DNA from 2 places in the Enterococcus sp. DIV1304_2 genome. Region 1 is predicted to be linked to the other one. Evidence: a T-box and tRNA genes for the amino acid it is inferred to sense, from the RefSeq annotation. Region 1 holds a T-box; the other holds one or more tRNA genes.
What was found. The T-box of region 1 lies ahead of leuS (leucine--tRNA ligase). A T-box ahead of a tRNA ligase gene usually reads a tRNA of that ligase, here a tRNA-Leu.

Region 1 (9,701 bases):
GAATTGACTGGTTCTGTTCGTTTTGAAAACGTGTCTTTCCGTTATCCTGGTGATGATGCAGATACACTCAAAAATATCACTTTTTCGATCGAGCCTGGTGAAATGGTTGGTATTGTTGGGGCAACTGGAGCAGGAAAGTCAACTTTAGCACAATTGATTCCACGCTTGTTCGATCCAACGGAAGGGAAAGTAGAAGTTGGTGGTGTTGATCTACGACAAGTGAATGAACAAAGTTTAAGAAAAACCGTCTCGTTTGTTTTACAAAAAGCGATTCTTTTTTCAGGCACGATTGCCCAGAATCTACGTCAAGGGAACAAGAATGCAACAGAAAAGGATATGGAAAATGCTTCTTCTATCGCTCAAGCCAAAGAATTTATCGAGAAATTAGCTGATCGTTATGAAGCACCAGTCGAAGAACGTAGTAGTAACTTTTCTGGTGGACAAAAGCAACGTTTATCTATCACACGTGGTGTGATCGGTCAGCCAAAAATCCTGATTCTAGATGACAGTACCAGTGCATTAGATGCCCGTTCAGAAAAACTGGTTCGCGAAGCCCTTGATCGTGAGTTAAAAGACACGACAACGATCGTTATCGCTCAAAAGATTGCTTCTGTTGTCAAAGCAGACCGCATCTTGGTACTAGATGAAGGAAAACTAGTGGGTGAAGGAACGCATGAAGAACTCGTTGCAAACAATCAGGTATATCAAGAGATTTTTGAAACTCAAAAAGGAACGGAGGAGTAGCCATGACTGATTTGATTAAAGCAAGTAAGTTTTTCTATCATTATTTAAAGCGGTACAAGGTTTCCTTCTTCTTTATCTTTATTACTGTGATTGCAGCAACTTACTTACAAGTAAAAGCCCCTCAATATATTGGGGAAGCTTTCCAAGAATTAGCAAATTACATCGGTGCTTTGATGCAAGGTGTCGATGATAAAAGCAATTTCCTTTCGATTATTTGGAAGCTTTTGATGTTTTATGTCTTAGCCAGTGCGGCGAATTTTATTTACAGTATTTTATTTACACAAGTGGTTGGGAAATCAACGAACCGGATGCGTATTGGACTATTCAATAAATTAGAAAAATTAACGATCCGCTTTTTTGATTCCCACCAAGACGGAGAGATTCTTAGTCGCTTCACTAGCGATTTGGATAATATCCAAAATAGTTTGAACCAAGCACTTCTTCAAGTGATCACGAATGCAGTTCTATTAGTTGGTATCTTGATCATGATGTTCCGCCAAAATGTCCAACTCGCTTGGGCAACGGTTGCTTCTACACCGGTCGCGATTTTGATTGCGGTACTGGTCATTCAAAAAGCCCGCAAATATGTCGACATCCAACAAGATGAAGTCGGTAAATTGAATGGTTATATGGATGAGAAGATCAGTGGACAACGCGTGATCATCACGAATGGTCTGCAAGAAGAAACGATCGAAGGCTTCTTAGCTCATAATCAAACTGTTCGTGAAGCAACATTTAAAGGACAAGCATACTCAGGGTTACTTTTCCCAATGATGCAAGGTATGTCTTTAGTCAACACAGCAATCGTGATCTTCTTTGGTGGATGGTTAGCGTTGAATGGTGATTTGGAACGTTCAGTAGCGCTAGGATTAGTAGTTACTTTCGTCCAATATTCTCAACAATATTATCAACCATTGATGCAAATTTCTTCTGGCTACAGTATGATCCAGTTAGCGATCACTGGAGCACGAAGATTGAATGAAATGTTTGCTGAAAAAGATGAAGTGAAACCACAAAACGGCAAACCGTTTGCAGGGATCGAAAAGGGCTTATCATTGACGAATGTTGATTTTGGCTATAGTCCAGAGAAATTAGTCTTAAATGACGTTTCCATTGATGTGAATAAAGGCGAGATGGTTGCTTTAGTAGGCCCAACTGGTTCAGGTAAGACAACGATCATGAACTTGTTGAATCGCTTCTATGATGTGAACGGTGGCTCTGTGAGCATTGACGGAACAGATATCCGCGAGTATGATTTAGACGATTTGCGTCGACATGTCGGCATCGTTCTACAAGAATCCGTTCTATTTTCTGGCACGATCCGAGACAATATTGTCTTTGGTAAACCAGATGCAACGGATGAAGAAGTAGTTAGCGCAGCGAAACAAGCAAATATCCATGACTTTATCCAGACGCTCGAACATGGCTATGATACCCACGTCTCTGAGGAAAATAATTTGTTCAGTACGGGGCAAAAGCAATTGATCAGTATCGCGCGAACAATCATCACGAATCCAGACCTATTGATTTTAGATGAAGCAACAAGTAACGTGGATACAGTAACTGAAGCAAGAATCCAAAAAGCAATGGATGAAGCGATCAAAGGACGGACAAGTTTCGTGATCGCCCATCGCTTGAAGACGATCCTGAACGCTGATCGCATCGTTGTTTTACGTGATGGCAAAGTGATCGAAGAAGGAAACCATCATCAATTATTAGCAGAAGATGGCTTCTATGCAGAGTTGTATCATAATCAGTTTGTGTTTGAATAGGCACCCATAAACAAAATTGATTGACCATTGTGTAACGAACGTTCAAATGGAAGTCGAAAAACACCAAATCAAGAAGTCCTTGGTTTGGTGTTTTTCATGTAAGGTAGTCTGATTGGCGTATTTGGATGAATCCAAACATGAACCTTGAAAAATTAGCAAGGCTCGCGTACTTATGTAACAAAAGTTATGGCAAATAGTTTTCAGTTATTAGAAAGTGAATCTGTGATTTCTTATTAAGTCAGGTCAATGATTTTAGAAACCATCACTATGCAAAATAAAAAGAACTTAGTCAAGTATTCCTCATGAGAATCGTTTGATCGATAGAAGTGACGATGAATTTCTATTCTAAATATACAGACACACTGGAATATTAATTGTATTATAGTATAATGCATTCAACAAAGAACAGGTTCATGTTACGACCAAAAACTACTAGCTGGCGGGCTAGTGGTTTTTGTCTAAGCGTGTTACATAGAACATAGTCAGGAGAACATCATGGGTATTTTAGGAATCCTAATAGCCATCATCAGTTTTATTTTGGCAGTAGGCGTAACAATATTGATCATTCGTGTGCTAAAACAGTATTTCACCAAATCATAGGTCAAATGTGATCAAGTGAGGGGCATTAAGAAGATGAGATTCTAATTGGTCGTTAGGTTCTGCTAAAAAAATCAAAAACCTCTTTATCTTCTCAGTTTTATCACACTAGAAGATAAGGAGGTTTTTATTAGTTGTGGTTTTTCTTTCTTTCGATACAATACAAGATCGGAGGATTATTTTTTTGATTGATAAATTGATAATTCAAAACATTGAATCGTTCTTGAGGCAACGCTTGGCAAAAGCTTTGTACCATATCTAGTTCTGCTTCGCCACCTTGATGGCCATAATAAACGACGATGATCATGCGACCTTGTGGAACTAAACGTTTCAAGATTTCTTCCATCGCTGTTTTTGTCGTTTCAGGTAGCGTGATGACGGATTTATCACTTTTGGGTAAATAGCCTAAGTTGAAGATGCCGGCTTTGATCGCTTGTTGTTCAGCAATGACTTCACCAATGGTCTCATGTCCTTGTAAAAACAGGGTCGTCCGATCCAATAAGCCATTTTCTGACAATTTCTGTTGCGTGGCTTCCAGTGCTTGTTTTTGGATATCAAAGCTGTACACTTGGCCAGTTCGTCCGACTTTATCTGCAAGAAATACAGTATCATGTCCATTCCCCATCGTGGCATCAATCACATGATCTCCTGGTTGGATGATTTCCTCCAATAGCGTATGACTATAATGAAGTGCCGTTTTCAACATCCGCTTTTGACTCCTTCTCGAATATTGTACTTTCCTTGATAACTATTGCGATGAATCATTTCTTCATCAATCGCATTTAAGACTTCCCATTTTTTCAAACTCCACATTGGCCCGACCAACGAGTCCCAAGGCGCATCACCAGTTAAACGATGAATGATGATCTCTTGAGGAATCATTTCCAATTGGTCACAAATGACAGATACATAATCGGCTCGACTCATCAATTGCAGTCTGCCCTCATGATAGTCACGTAACATCTTTGTTTTACGCATCAAGTGCATCAAATGTAGTTTGATTCCTTGGATATCAGAATCTAAGATCGTGCGACGAACATTTTCCCGCATCATTTCCAATGATTCTCCTGGTAATCCGTTGATCAGATGCGTACATACACGTATGTTGTGCTTCCGTAATTTCGTAACACCGTCTAGGTATGTTTGATAATCATGTGCTCGATTGATCAAGACGGAGGTTTCTTCATAAGTCGTTTGTAAGCCCAATTCTACCCATAAGTATAAACGTTGATTCAATTCAGCTAAGTAATCCACGACTTCATCGGGTAAGCAATCTGGTCTGGTACCAATTGATAAACCAACGACACCTGGTAGGTTGATGACCTGTTCAAATCGTTCACGAATAACTTCGACTGGCGCATGGGTATTCGTGAAATTTTGAAAGTAAACGATGTATTGATTCACTTGTGGCCATTTTTTGTGCATCATATCGATTTCTTTTTGAAACTGGATCGGTAGTGGCTCTTCTGGAGCAACGATCATATCACCAGAGCCAGAAACACTACAAAAGGTACAACCACCGTGGGCAACTGTTCCGTCACGATTGGGACAATCAAAGCCACCATCGATCGGTACTTTAAAAATTTTTCCACCAAATTCATGGCGTAACGCATAATTCCAAGAATGGTAACGTTTATTTCCTTCAGCATAAGGAAATTCCATTAAAATCCCTTCTTCCTATTTGATTGTGTAAATGGCAAGCGTTGTTGGACATACCAAGGATAAGTCAAGCATAACCAAAATAGGCTCAAGCTATAACCACCGAGGATATCACTAGGATAATGGACACCCAGATAGACACGACTAGCGCCAATACTCAGAATCAGTAAACCTAACAATACTTGGATCATCCATGCCCATTCTCTCGTCTTGATCAAAGATGGCATCAAAAAAATCAGTGTGCCATACAAGATCATACTCGTTGCGGCATGTCCGCTGGGAAAACTATACGTCGTTTCGACAACTAAATGTTGAAGACTTGGACGGTCACGCATCACTAAAAGCTTGATTAGTGGATTTAATATCCCAGCAACTAGCACAAAGTTGAAGATGAACCAATACAGTTCTTTTCTTTTTTTCTTGTGCCATAACCAAAGAGCAACTAATCCAAATACTAAAATGACAGTTATTGCATTTCCAAATGTCGTGATCAACCGCTGAAATGGATTCCAATCAGGATAAGGAATACGAATCCAATGGGTCAGCGTTTGGTCAAAACTAGACAATAGATCCACGCGAAATAAGACAAGTAGACTCAACGCTAGAAAAAGCAAGAAGCAACTTGCGGCTGAGATTTGGAAGATTCTTTTATTTTTCATTTAACTCCTCCTTCATGCCCAATCATTATAGCATTTATTATAAGAACGAAAAACAAGAGTTTTCTATTCCTGTTCACTTGGATCAATGAATAAAAATATATTGTTATGCAAGTTGTAATGTAATAGCAACCCTCAAGTAATATAACCGACATATTTAATTGAAAAAATAGGTGGTCATATATAATTTAATAACTCGGAATCGTTTGATTAAAGGGTTAACAAAAGCGTCAAATCAAAAAATTACGAAAGATTACATAAAGATTACAAAACAACGTAATAGTCTTAAATAACTTTTAATAAATATTAAGAGAAGTTATAATTATTGATAAGGCTAGATAAAAGTAATTAAATATGGGGGATAGTATATGCAAAAGGAATTAGTAGGACGAAAAGAACGCAGACGTCTGGAACAAGCAAAGCGTTACCGTAAAGTAAAGCGAAGTGCGGCAATCGTCGGAACCGCAATGGTGGGCTGTTCAGCTGTAGCACCAGTATTACAATCAGTCGCTGTCAATGCGGATGAAACACCGATCCAAATGAACTCTCGGATCAATACCGCTGCATTTATCACAGAAATTGCAACATTTGCACAACCGATCGCAAACGCGAATGATTTGTATGCTTCAGTAATGATCGCTCAAGCAGTCGTCGAAAGTGGTTGGGGTGGCAGTACATTATCACGTGCACCGTATCATAACTTATTTGGAATCAAAGGAAGCTACCAAGGACAAACTGTTTATATGGACACGCTTGAATTCTTGAACAACCAATGGGTGACGAAAAAAGAACCTTTCCGTCAATATCCTTCTTTCGCAGAGTCTTTTAGTGACAATGCCTATGTACTTAGAAATACTTCATTTGGTAATGGCTACTACTATGCAGGTGCTTGGAAGAGTAATACTCGTTCTTATACGGATGCTACTGCCCATTTGACAGGACGCTATGCGACAGACCCAAGTTATGCGACAAAATTAAACAATCTTATCATGACGTATGGCTTGACCAAATATGACACACCAGCAACTGGAAATGCAGGCGGTGGTGCGACTACTGGCGGCGGCAATACGATCAATACAGGTAACACAGGAAGTACAAATACAGGAAGCACGAATACAGGAAATACTGGTGGAAGTACGACTACGGGTTCAACGACGTACACAGTAAAATCTGGTGATTCTGTTTGGGGTATTTCAAATGCTCATGGCATCTCAATGGCACAATTGATTGAATGGAATAATATTAAAAATAATTTTGTTTATCCAGGACAAAAATTGACGATCAAAGGTGGTACAGCTGGCGGATCTTCAACAACAAATTCAGGAAACAATACAGCTTCTGCAGGCAGCAGTTCTGCTGGAACAACAACAAACAATTCGTCCGGTACGCGTTATACAGTCAAAGCAGGTGACTCTGTTTGGGGTATCTCGAATGCCCACGGCATCTCAATGGCACAATTGATCCAATGGAATAATATCAAGAATAATTTTGTTTATCCAGGACAAAGCTTGATCGTTTCTAATGGTGGGTCTGCTTCTGTAAATACACCATCGACACCAAGCACAACACCATCAACACCAAGTACAGGTGCTTCAGTTTCTGGTGCAAAATATACGGTCAAAGCAGGCGATTCTGTCTGGGGTGTGTCTCATGCCCATGGCATCTCAATGGCACAGTTGATCCAATGGAACAACATCAAGAACAACTTTATTTACCCAGGACAACAGTTGGTTGTTTCAAATGGTGGCGCAACAAGCACTGCATCAACGAATCCAGCACCTTCAACACCGACGAATAATCCAACGACTTCAAACACAGCAAGCCAAGGCTCAGGCACCTACACGGTCAAAGCAGGGGAATCGGTGTGGAGCGTCGCAAATAAAAATGGGATCTCGATGAACCAATTGATTGAATGGAACAATATCAAAAATAACTTCATCTATCCAGGTCAAAAACTGATCGTAAAAGGTGGTAGTACAGCAGCACCAACATCTACACCGACAACAACGCCGGCAGCTGCGCCAAGCACACCGAATACGTCAGCAGCAACGAACACATCAACATCTGGTGATACGATCTATACGGTCAAAGCAGGTGAATCCGTTTGGGGGGTAGCTGATAAACACGGCATCACGATGGATCAACTGATCGAATGGAACAATATCAAAAATAATTTCATTTATCCAGGCCAAAAAGTGGTCGTGAAAAAAGGAAATACAACAGCAGCACCTACGTCTAATGATGGCAAACGTTACACAGTCAAAGCAGGTGAATCCGTTTGGGGTGTAGCTGATAGCCATGGCATCTCAATGGCGCAATTGATCGAGTGGAACAACATCAAAAATAACTTTATCTACCCAGGACAAAGTTTGATCGTTGCAAAATAATCGATCTGACTGAAATAATAGTTGATTGATTCAATAATATTTGTTACTATGAAGCTACTAAAAATTTAGTTGATCAACGTTTGAAAAGGAAGTAGTAAAAAGTCGAAAGTTTTAGAGAGCACATGGTTGGTGAAAATGTGTACGGACGCTTTTGAACTCGCCTTTGAGTTGCACCTGCTGAACAGTTCTCCCAGTAAGCAGAGGCGGTGACGACCGTTACAACGTTCAAGGCCTTGTTTAGTAAGGCAAAATTAGGTGGTACCACGTAGATTACGTCCTATAAAAAGAGCAATCTTTTTATAGGATTTTTTTGTTTTTCAAGGCCAGATGCTAAAAGAAAAACAGATCATTACATCAAAATAGGGGGTTCAAGATGAGCTATAATCACAAAGAAATTGAAAAAAAATGGCAAAAATATTGGGCAAAAAATAACATCTTCAATACGCATGATGAACCAGGTAAACCAAAATTCTATGCGTTGGATATGTTTCCATATCCATCAGGACAAGGTCTACATGTTGGGCATCCAGAAGGCTATACTGCAACAGATATCCTAGCTCGTTTCAAACGTAGTCAAGGTTTCAACGTGTTACATCCAATGGGGTGGGATGCATTTGGACTACCAGCAGAACAATACGCATTGGATACAGGGAATGACCCTGCAGAATTTACGCAAAAAAATATTGAAACCTTCCGTCGCCAAATCAATTCACTTGGTTTTAGTTACGATTGGAATCGTGAAGTCAACACAACAGACCCTGAGTACTACAAATGGACACAATGGATCTTTACTAAATTATACGAAAAAGGTTTAGCCTATGAAGCAGAAGTAGCTGTGAACTGGGTACCTGAACTAGGTACAGTGATCTCAAACGAAGAAGTGATCGACGGCAAAAGTGAACGTGGTGGCTATGATGTTATCCGCAAACCAATGCGTCAATGGATGCTGAAAATCACCGCTTATGCAGATCGTTTGATTGATGACCTAGAGCTTGTGGATTGGCCCGAAAGCATCAAAGAAATGCAACGCAACTGGATCGGTCGTTCAGTCGGAGCAAATGTCACGTTTAAAGTGGCTGGCACAGACAAAGAATATACGGTCTTTACCACACGTCCAGATACGTTATTTGGGGCAACCTACTCCGTGCTAGCACCAGAGCTAGACTTAGTTCGTGAGATCACAACTCCAGAACAAAAAGAAGCAGTCGAAGCGTATATCGCAGAAACAGCGAAAAAATCAGATCTTAAACGAACAGATCTTGCTAAAGAAAAAACCGGCGTATTTACAGGGGCGTATGCGATCAACCCAGTAAATGGCAAGGAAATCCCTATCTGGATCGCTGATTATGTGTTAGCTTCTTATGGAACAGGTGCGATCATGGCAGTACCGGCACATGATGAACGTGATTACGAGTTTGCACAAACGTTTGATCTAGAAATCTTACCAGTCATCGAAGGTGGCGATACTTCAACAGCTGCCTACACAGAAGATGGTGCGCATATCAATTCTGATTTCTTGAACGGATTGAATAAAGAAGAAGCCATCGATGCGATGAATCAATGGTTGGAAGAACATGGCGTTGGGAAAAAAGAAGTCAGCTATCGCTTGCGTGATTGGTTATTTTCTCGTCAACGTTATTGGGGAGAACCAATCCCGATCATCCATTGGGAAGACGGCACAGTGACAACAGTAGCAGAAGAAGAATTACCACTACGTTTACCAAAAACAAGCAATATCCAACCAAGTGGAACAGGGGAGTCACCATTAGCAAACATTGACGAGTGGGTCAATGTCGTTGATCCTGAAACAGGTAAAAAAGGTCGTCGTGAGACGAATACGATGCCACAATGGGCAGGAAGCTCATGGTATTACCTACGCTATATCG
Region 2 (9,701 bases), 1.4 Mb from region 1:
GTGTCTACGTTACCATCCGGGAAATACTTGACCTACACTTACCAAGGAGCCTATGAGCAACAAGTCACAGGCATTCAAGAAATGAAAAAATATGCACAAACACATCAACTAGAATTAAAAAGTCCATTTTATGAACTCTATCTCGTAGATTTCCATGAAACCAATGACCAGAATGAATTTATTACACGCTTAGAAGTATTGATCCAGTAACCAACTATTTATCTAAAAAACACCACAAAAAAACAGCCAAAAGAGAGTAAAGCTACGAGTTGCTTCTTCCTTTTGGCTGTTCATTTATTCTTTTTTACGCATGATAACGTTCAACACCATCTAAATAAGTGGCATCTAAGGTCATGTCAGGATTCAAGACGATGAAATCAGCATCTCTTCCTTTAGCAATCTTTCCACATGTATCGTCGATCTTACAGCTAACTGCAGGAACGTACGTAGCCATCATAATGGCTTGTTCTGGTGTAGCTAAGCCCCAATCTACGACATTTTTGATTGCTTCTTTTAATCTTAGGATACTTCCAGCTAGATTTCCAGATTCTAAGCGAGCCGTTCCATCTTTTACGACTACTGGGAACTCACCTAAATTGTAGTTACCATCAGGCATTCCACCAGCCATCATGCAATCCGTGATCAAAGCCACATGTTCATGTCCTGCTTTTTCCATCAGGATCTGTGCTGCATTTGGATGGACATGGTGACCGTCACAAATCAACTCAGAAAATACGTGATCCAATGATAATAATGCGCCGACCATACCTGGCTCACGATGGTTCAAGCCGCGCATCCCGTTAAACGCATGAACAAACACGCTTGCACCTGCTTCAACAGCTGCTTGTGCTTCATTGATCGTTGCATTACTATGACCTAAAGCAACGACAACGCCTTCATCTGTCACTTGTTTTACAAATTCTTCGACACCTGCGCGTTCTGGTGCTAATGCGATTTTTTTGATCAATCCGCCTGAAGCTTCTTGCCATTCATTGAAGACTGCCAAATCAGGGTCGCCAAAATAACTTGGGTTTTGCGCGCCTTTATGCTCTTCTGTAAAGAATGGTCCTTCAAAATAGATCCCTTTGATTTTAGCGCCAGGAGCTTCATGGTACATTTTTCCGATCGTCTCTGCTACATCTCTTAGACGTTCTTTACTAGAGGTTAATGTTGTAGGTAAAAAGGCAGTTACCCCACAAGATAACAAACCTTCTGACATAGCTTTGATTCCTTCTGCGTCATTATCCATAACATCGTGATTCATAAACCCATGAATATGTGTGTCTACAAGTCCAGGGGCGATCCATTTACCGCTTTGATCAATGATCGTTACTTCACCAGCTGGTTTTTCTGAAAGATATTCGCCAAAAAGCCCATCAGTGATTTCAAGATATCCAGTGTTTTTCACACCAGATGCTAAAAAGAATTTGTCAGCATAGATATAAGTTCTCATTCTATTCTCTCCTTTGATGATCTACCTTTAAATTACTCTTATTTACGAAAGAAGTCAAGAATGGTCTACACCATTTATATACTTTTAGCAATCTTTTTTACTGCTTGAGCTAATTCTTCATAAAACAATGCTTTTGATAGTTCATTTTGCTGTTTGTAGATCAAACTTTTTAGAATAAATAAATCATTTAAATAATAATAGCTATTTTTTTCTTGTGCCCAACGAATCCCTTGATTCACTTGTTCAAGGGCTGCTTGGCGTTCTCCTTGATGAAATAGAAAACTACCATAATTATAAAAAATCTGGGTCAATTCGCTTTTGTTGTGCTCGTTGATCGTATCATGCAAGAGTTGGACACTACGACTTAAATAATATCTTGCTTCTGTACTTCTCCCTGCAACCCCATAGACTTTCCCAATACAGCTGATCAATTGGATCTCGATATCACAGACATGTGTCCGATCTTTTTGGCTGGAGTAAGTCAATGCTTCTTTCAAGTAACTAAGTGCCTTTACTAGGTTTTTCCTTAATGTAAATTCACAAACACCTAAATAATAATAATACCGTTGAAAATCCTCAGCTGAATAGAGATTCTCTGTCACCTTCGCTGATTTTAGTTCTTGTTCTAATTTACGATAATCTCTTTTTAAAAAGTAAAGATCCAGAAGATCAAACTGTCTAGTTGCTGCTCGAATCTTGTCCTTGGATAAGTTCATGACATAATCGATCGTTACACCAAGCCTGTGACAGATCTGAGCCATCACTAATACATTTGGTAACTCTTCGTTATTTTCGATTCTACTCAGCACACTTTGAGAACAAATGCCTTGTGAAAGCATTTGTTGAGTCATTTTTTGTTCTTTTCGGATTTCTTTGATGATCGTACCAAAGGAATCGACTAATGCTTCCATAAGTATCCCCCTCTCAAAAAAATATGCGTATTCGCATGACTACATGTATTGTACTTGACTACTTTGTAAACTTCAAGAAAAGTCCAAAAGCAACGAATCATTTTTCAAAAATTGACATTAAAAAAACGCCTCGGTATCGGGACGGCTTTTAGGTGAAGTCGTATTTACTTTATAAAAAAAGTTACCAATCACATCGTTTTTACTACTCGTTGGCTCTTACTCGAAACTGGTTATTTACAGGTGTCAAATGAAAATAAAACTCAGACAAAAACGGTTGATTTAGTGAAGTAAGCAAACGCCCATAAGAATCGTTGATTCCAATTGTTATAGTGATTCACTTACTTCATAAAATCTTGATATGTTCCATCAGTTACTCGCTTACGCTTAATACTACCTACTTAATACACACGCACAACAGCCAAATTATGATATTTCCTATCTTTGTTGGTAGGTTGTCAGGAATTCACGCATTTTTTTCGCCGTTACTTTTAGATCGTCTAATTTTGGTAAGTAAACGATTCTGAAGTGGTCTGGATCAGGCCAGTTAAAACCGCCTCCGTGAACAAGTAAAATCTTGTGCTCGTGCAGAAAATCTAATACGAACTGCTCATCATTGGTAATATTGAAGCGTTTCGTATCGATTTTTGGAAAGATATAAAAAGCTGCTTTCGGCTTAACCGCTGATAATCCAGGGATATCATTGATTGCATTATAAATGTATTCTCTTTGTTCGTAGATCCGTCCACCAGGCAATAGCAATTCATCCACACTTTGGTAGCCCCCTAAGGCAGTTTGGATGATTTGTTGTGACAGGACATTTGAACAAAGACGCATAGAGGAAAGCATATTCAACCCTTCGATATAGCCTTTTACATTTGATTTGTCACCACTCAACACCATCCAGCCGACACGGAATCCCGCCACACGATGTGATTTAGATAGGCCATTCAATGTGACAACGAATAGATCAGGTGCTAAAGTCGCAATCGGGATATGCTCTAAGCCATCCATCACTAAACGATCATAGATTTCGTCTGAATAAATGATCAATTGATGTTCTCGTGCAATTTTCACGATTTCTTCTAATAACTCTTTCGGATATAAAGCTCCTGTTGGATTATTAGGATTGATGATCACGATTGCCTTTGTCCGGCTGGTAACTTTAGATTTGATATCCTCAATATCTGGATACCATTCGGCTTGTTCATCGCATACATAATGAACTGGTTTTCCTCCAGCCAAAGAAACAGAAGCTGTCCATAAAGGATAATCTGGCATTGGCACTAATACTTCATCGCCATTGTCCAATAGCCCTTGCATACACATCGTGATCAGCTCACTGACCCCATTACCAGTATAGATATCATTGATCGTCACATTTGGAAATTTTTTCAATTGACAATACTGTTCAATCGCTTTTCGTGCAGAAAAAATCCCTTTTGAATCCGAATAGCCTTCTGAATCTCTGGCATTCATGATCAAATCACGGATCACTTCATTTGGTGCCTCAAATCCAAATGGTGCTGGATTTCCCGTATTCAATTTTAATATACTGATGCCCTCTTCTTGCATTCGTTCTGCTTCTTCAAGAACCGGTCCGCGGACATCGTAACTTACGCCTTCTAATTTGTTGGATTTTTCAAATTCTCTCATAGTGATCCAATCCCTCGTTTCAAAAAAGTTAGAAATTTCTGATTATACCCATTTATTTCCATATCATACTCCATTCATCTGGATTTTGCCACCGTTTTAAAGAAATCCTAGATGAAAATCAACTTTTTTTACTTTTATTTCTCATGCCGATCGTTCCAAAGATTTGCTGCCCAATCCATAGCGATCCCGATAATCACACCTAAGAATATCCCCATAGTCAATTGTCCAAATGCAGATCCAATGATAATGCCTGCCACCATTCCTAAAATTGAAAATTCCCCATCATATTTATTCATGATTTTCCTCTTTCATATCTTGACATCTATTTCGTTACTCGCTATGATTAAAGTGTTGTTTCTTGCAGACGTGATGGAACGGCAGACATGCAAGATTGAGGGTCTTGTGAGCGTAAGCTCGTGTGGGTTCAAATCCCATCGTCTGCATCAATAAGTAAAACTCATGGTTTATGCCATGAGTTTTTTTGTTTGTTATTAAAAAAACAAGGCAGTTCATCGAGTCAACTTACAATTTTTCTACCTATATAAGAGTAATCCATTAGTTCTTGATATCGAACATTGACTTTGTTCTCTCATTTGATGATCTTCTGTTTAGGGAAGAGACTATTTTCAAAAGCGACAACAATGTTTGGTTTTTCTAATACCGTGTAGTCTTTGACGACAAATTGCTTACGGTTATTATAGTAGCCTTTCACAAATATCTTCATTCCTTCATCTACATCGGCAATAAAATTAAGACTATGATTAGCAATCAAGCAATTCTCTGAGCCTAAAGTAAAACGGATCAGTGGTCGTTCCCCTAGTTTGATCGTTCTGATTTTTGAGACTGTTCCATATTTTCTTTCCATTGTCATCTCTCCCCTCATCACCATTATACGAACAAACGTTCCGTTTTTCAAGTGATTTTCCTTGGAAAAACAACTCTAAAAAAGTATCTTTAACGTCTACTTATGCACTTGGCGATCAACGATTTGTTGAGATTTTTCCGCCGTTTGCTTTGCATCGTTTCTCGCTTTTTCTAATTGTGCGATGTAACTTCTCAAATTACTATTTTCTGCTGAAATAGTTTCTAATTGTTTCTTCGCGGTTGCTAAATCAGTTTGCAAATTTGTTTTTTCTCGATTTAATTGGCTGATTTGTTCGTTTAACTGATTAACCGTACTTTGCATCTCTGTATATTTGCCCTGGATTTCTTGGAGTCTAGTGTTCCATTGACTATTTAGGGTATTGATTTCGTTTATTTTTTGAGTTATTTCATTGATCTTATTGTTGATTTCGATTTGTTTGTCATTTAATTGATTTTCTTTACTGGTTAATTGGTTTTGTAAATTTGCATGTTCAGCAACCAATTGGCTTTTTTGCGTTTCCAAGTCAGTGATCTTTGTTTGGTATTCTTGCGCTTTTGTTTGTATATTTTGAAGATCTTGATTTTTTATTGCTAATTGACTATTTAAGTCAGTGATTTTTTGGTCATGGCTTGTTAACTGTTGATCAAGTTTTTCTAAATTTTCGTTGATCTTAGTGATATCAGATTCTCCACCCCAGAATAAAACTTCTCCTGCAAACCGTGTGCCCGTATAACCAATAGCCCCTAGCAACAATGCAATCAATCCAGTAATCATCCATTTTTTCTTCATGTTCTTCTCCTTAATAAATATTATTATTTTATAACCAGCTAAATCTAATCTTTTACTTGTCTATTGTCAAGACATATCTATTTTAAATTTTCAAATTCTATAAAACGTTGAAATGAAAGGACTATAAATTAAATTACAGGCAATATTTTAGTACAAATTCTTTAATTGTTTTATAATAATAGTATGTCATATAGGAAAGGGGTAATTTCAATGAAAACATTAGATATGATCGCTTTAACATTGTTGATTGTTGGAGGATTGAACTGGTTGTTAGTCGGTTTATTAGAATTTGATTTAGTTGCGACGATTGCAGGCGGCTCTACGACTATTTTAGCTAAAGCTATATATATTATTGTTGGGATTTGTGCTATTTATTGTTTGAAATTCTTTCCAATGATCTCCAATCGTGTAGAACATCAATAATTGGGATTTGATTTTTTTAGAACATGGGGCAACCATTTGCTTCATGTTTTTTTATTTACTCCTTTGTATTGTCGTCAACAGGCTTAAGAATAGCTATTATGACTGATAGATAGCCACCCATTTTATCTTCTACAATAGAAAAAAACATATTTATTATCCGCTTAATATTTTCTTAACTAATTTTTTTCATCAAAAAAAGAGAACATACATTCTTTTAATTAAAGGAAAGAAAGCGTTTTTCGATTACATATGTTTCGTTGAATATTACAAAAAAGGTAGCTTTGTCATAAACTGTTACGTTTTTATCACCTATGAAATATAATCCCATGGTAAAGTATTACTCGTTAGCGAAAACAGCTAATCAAAATAACTTTTTAAAATACGAAGGAGATCTTTCATGAAATCACTTAAAACTATTCTTTTTGGAACAACTTTGGCCGCCGGCGCTGCATTATTTATGGGTACTTCTGCACACGCAGACGAAGCCTACACTGTTCAATCAGGTGATACTTTATCAACGATTTCTCAAAAATACGTTGGTGACAACTCCTTGATCCAAACAATTGCCGAAGCTAACTCAATCTCAAACATTCACCTGATTTTTTCAGGTCAAGAATTAACTATTCCTACTGGTGAGCAAGCAGCTGCACCTGTCGCTACTCAAGCACCTGTGGAACCTGTTCAAGAAACAGCGCCAGTTGTGGAAACACCTGTAGTGGAACAAGCACCTGTAGTAGAACAAGCGCCAGTTGTAGAACAAGCACCAGCTACTGAAGTCGCTGTTTCAACTGGTACGAACGATGCCAAAGAATGGATCGCACAAAAAGAGTCTAGCGGTTCTTATACAGCAACAAACGGACGCTATATCGGCCGTTACCAATTAGACTCTTCTTACTTGAACGGTGACTACTCTGCTGCCAATCAAGAAAGAGTGGCAGAACAATATGTGGCTTCTCGTTATGGCTCTTGGGATGCAGCCAAGGCTTTCTGGTTAGCTAACGGTTGGTACTAAGAACAATTTATCATTGAGTTAAAAGTTAAATAAAAAAATGGAAGGCTCGAAAATAGATAATCTATTTTCAGAGCCTTCCATTTTTTATTTATGTTACCTTCAATCAGCGATCAACTAATGTTGATTGTACCATCGATCGTTGTTGTATTGACCAATTTTTCTTCGTTATAAATATTGTATAAAATTCTAACATCATGACTGCCAGCATCAGGTAGATTCTCAAAAGGGATAGAGTCTATTCGGTTGTTTGGAGGAATCAATCCTGATTTATACAATTGTTTATTATTTGACGCTAGATAGTATTCTACTTGGATATTGAATGCATTCTGACCATTATTACGTACATCGACACTCGCTTTTCCTTCTTTATCAACTTCTATATCATGTTTCAAAAGAATACGCATTTTGTCTTTATCTACTTGATCTTGCATTGCTTTTAAAATATCTTCATTACTCAATCTTGACAGATGATCATCTAAATCAGGCAATCCTGCCACTACTTGAGGAGGAGATTGATTAAAATAAAAGTATCCGCCGATCCCTGCTACAAGACATACGAGTAGCAAAGAAAACAAGATATAAGTTCTCTTCTTTTTACTATGATTCTTTTTTTCAATATTATTACTATGTGCCATTTTTCTCAACCTCCTTTCTCAAATTATAACTGAAAAGTCTGTTATTCAGACTCTTTCTACTAAAATAGGTAATGGAATACTTATCAACTTTGCTAAGATTAGTTAGCTAATGCAGAAAAATGGAATGACATCGTGTATGCAGGTGTCACAATAACATCTTGTTGGAAAGGACTAGTGATTGCTCCTTCAAATTTCAAGGATTTTGTTTGTCCTGTTCCGATAGTTGTCAAGTAAGTACGAGTATTCAAGAACTGTCCAGAAGCACTTTGCAAACGAACCGCTGCTTCATTTAATGGTGTAAAGAACAAATCTTGAGTGATCCCAGTTGAGCTTGTCTCCGCAAAACTATCTACTTCGATCATCACTCTATGTGAAGTTGAATTATTTGTCATTGCATATAATGGGGAAACGATCTCTGGTTGAGGCGTTCCGTCTTCTGCCATTGCATTTGCATATCTTACAGTCGTTGGGATCGTGATATCGATATAGCGTTTATCTTCTGGATCAACTGGATCCCATTCTCCGATCCATCCTGAAACTTGAACATCTGCTTTGTCATCACCTTTGATCGTTTGTCCCGGTGAATTGTCTGGTTGTCCAGGAATCCATCCCAAGTCATTGGCAGCAGCGTTCATTGAACCAAGTCCTAAACCACTTAATAAAATTGTAGATACAATTGCTAAATTACTTAGCTTCTTCATATTGAATTTCTCTCCTTGCTGAAATAATCTATATTATTTCACTAAATTTTTTTGTAGTCGTTCTTCTTTTTGATTGAATGTATAAAACAATCCTATCGAAAAAAGAGTAAGCAATAAACCGATCAAAGCAATTCCATTGGTCAAACGTTCCCCAGTTTGTGGAAAATTAGAGGAAGAACCTTTACTTTTGTTTGATGTTGGACCTGTAGCTTGCTGTTCTTCATTTTGGGTACTCTGCCCTGTGTCGTCTTGATTTTCGGAACTATTACCTAAATCACCGATCGTTGCTTCGACATGAACTGTTTGTATTTCTGATTGTTGAGCATGATAGACAGTTGGACTCATAACGCATAACAACAACACACCTATCATGTAATACATCGTCTTTTTTATCTTACCCTTCACCTCCTAATATAAACGACACGATTCCCACAAAACAATTATCCTTAAAAAACCAGCACTTTTAAAACTAAGTTTTACCGCCAGTTTGGTAAATAAAATAAGAATATATAGTTATTTATTTTAGTAACAAATACAAACCAGACTTACAATAATTGACCAATACCCCATATATAACAGTGATAAAATAGCATTATAGAGTCCATATGAAACCAAGAAAAAATAAATAACATATTATTTTAACCAATCAGTTTGAACTTTTCTTAATAATTCCCACCAAAAGAAATAATTGAGCGATATATCGCGGAATCGAATAAACTATCCTGAAACAATTGCCAACTGATTTTTGTATAGTCGATCAAATCTCAGCAAGTTCATCCACTTTGATGTGATAGTACTCGACCAATTTATCAATGATCGCTTCATCTAAATAGTTAGAAATACCAAGAGTAGGCACTTCAAAATAGTCATTGGAATAGATATCTGTCAGAAGACAATCAAACTTTTTTAAATAATCATTTTGTATTTTTGTCGCAGGGTTGAGAATCTCTATATTGATATTGTGTCGAAAATAAAATTTGATTTCCTCTTTGAGCATACGCATATGATCATAAGAACTATCTAATAATAGTGCGACATGGAGTTTTATCTTTTGCTTCCGTACTTGTACCCATAGATCTGACCAGGAAGTCAACAACTTGAAGACGGATTGATGGATCATTTCATCTAGATAGCTATGAAATGCAGATCCTAATGTCTGATAAATCTCAAAAAATCGGTCTTCAAGATCTTTCACTAGTGTGGGACTATCTCTTTTTACGTTTTGAAAAAATTCTTGTTTCTTATTATGTAAAATATAG

Region 2: it has a tRNA-Leu gene. The T-box ahead of leuS (leucine--tRNA ligase) is inferred to sense a tRNA for this amino acid. The anticodon was not compared.

What each region holds. Positions count from the first base shown of each region.
Region 1 covers NZ_CP187851.1:2,795,511-2,805,211, reverse strand. The annotation lists gene IGJ14_RS12925 (ABC transporter ATP-binding protein) at 1-744, shown strand, start outside; gene IGJ14_RS12920 (ABC transporter ATP-binding protein) at 747-2,516, shown strand; gene IGJ14_RS12915 (class I SAM-dependent methyltransferase) at 3,244-3,819, opposite strand; gene IGJ14_RS12910 (TIGR01212 family radical SAM protein) at 3,813-4,775, opposite strand; gene IGJ14_RS12905 (phosphatase PAP2 family protein) at 4,775-5,431, opposite strand; gene IGJ14_RS12900 (LysM peptidoglycan-binding domain-containing protein) at 5,797-7,815, shown strand; T-box leader at 7,886-8,098, shown strand; gene leuS (leucine--tRNA ligase) at 8,189-9,701, shown strand, end outside.
Region 2 covers NZ_CP187851.1:1,152,825-1,162,525, reverse strand. The annotation lists gene IGJ14_RS05525 (MerR family transcriptional regulator) at 1-210, shown strand, start outside; gene nagA (N-acetylglucosamine-6-phosphate deacetylase) at 305-1,453, opposite strand; gene IGJ14_RS05515 (helix-turn-helix domain-containing protein) at 1,528-2,364, opposite strand; gene IGJ14_RS05510 (pyridoxal phosphate-dependent aminotransferase) at 2,800-4,017, opposite strand; gene IGJ14_RS05505 (hypothetical protein) at 4,152-4,313, opposite strand; tRNA gene IGJ14_RS05500 (tRNA-Leu) at 4,378-4,460, shown strand; gene IGJ14_RS05495 (hypothetical protein) at 4,607-4,882, opposite strand; gene IGJ14_RS05490 (hypothetical protein) at 4,979-5,671, opposite strand; gene IGJ14_RS05485 (DUF378 domain-containing protein) at 5,882-6,094, shown strand; gene IGJ14_RS05480 (LysM peptidoglycan-binding domain-containing protein) at 6,492-7,106, shown strand; gene IGJ14_RS05475 (hypothetical protein) at 7,217-7,741, opposite strand; gene IGJ14_RS05470 (hypothetical protein) at 7,840-8,442, opposite strand; gene IGJ14_RS05465 (LPXTG cell wall anchor domain-containing protein) at 8,476-8,823, opposite strand; gene IGJ14_RS05460 (helix-turn-helix domain-containing protein) at 9,200-9,701, opposite strand, start outside.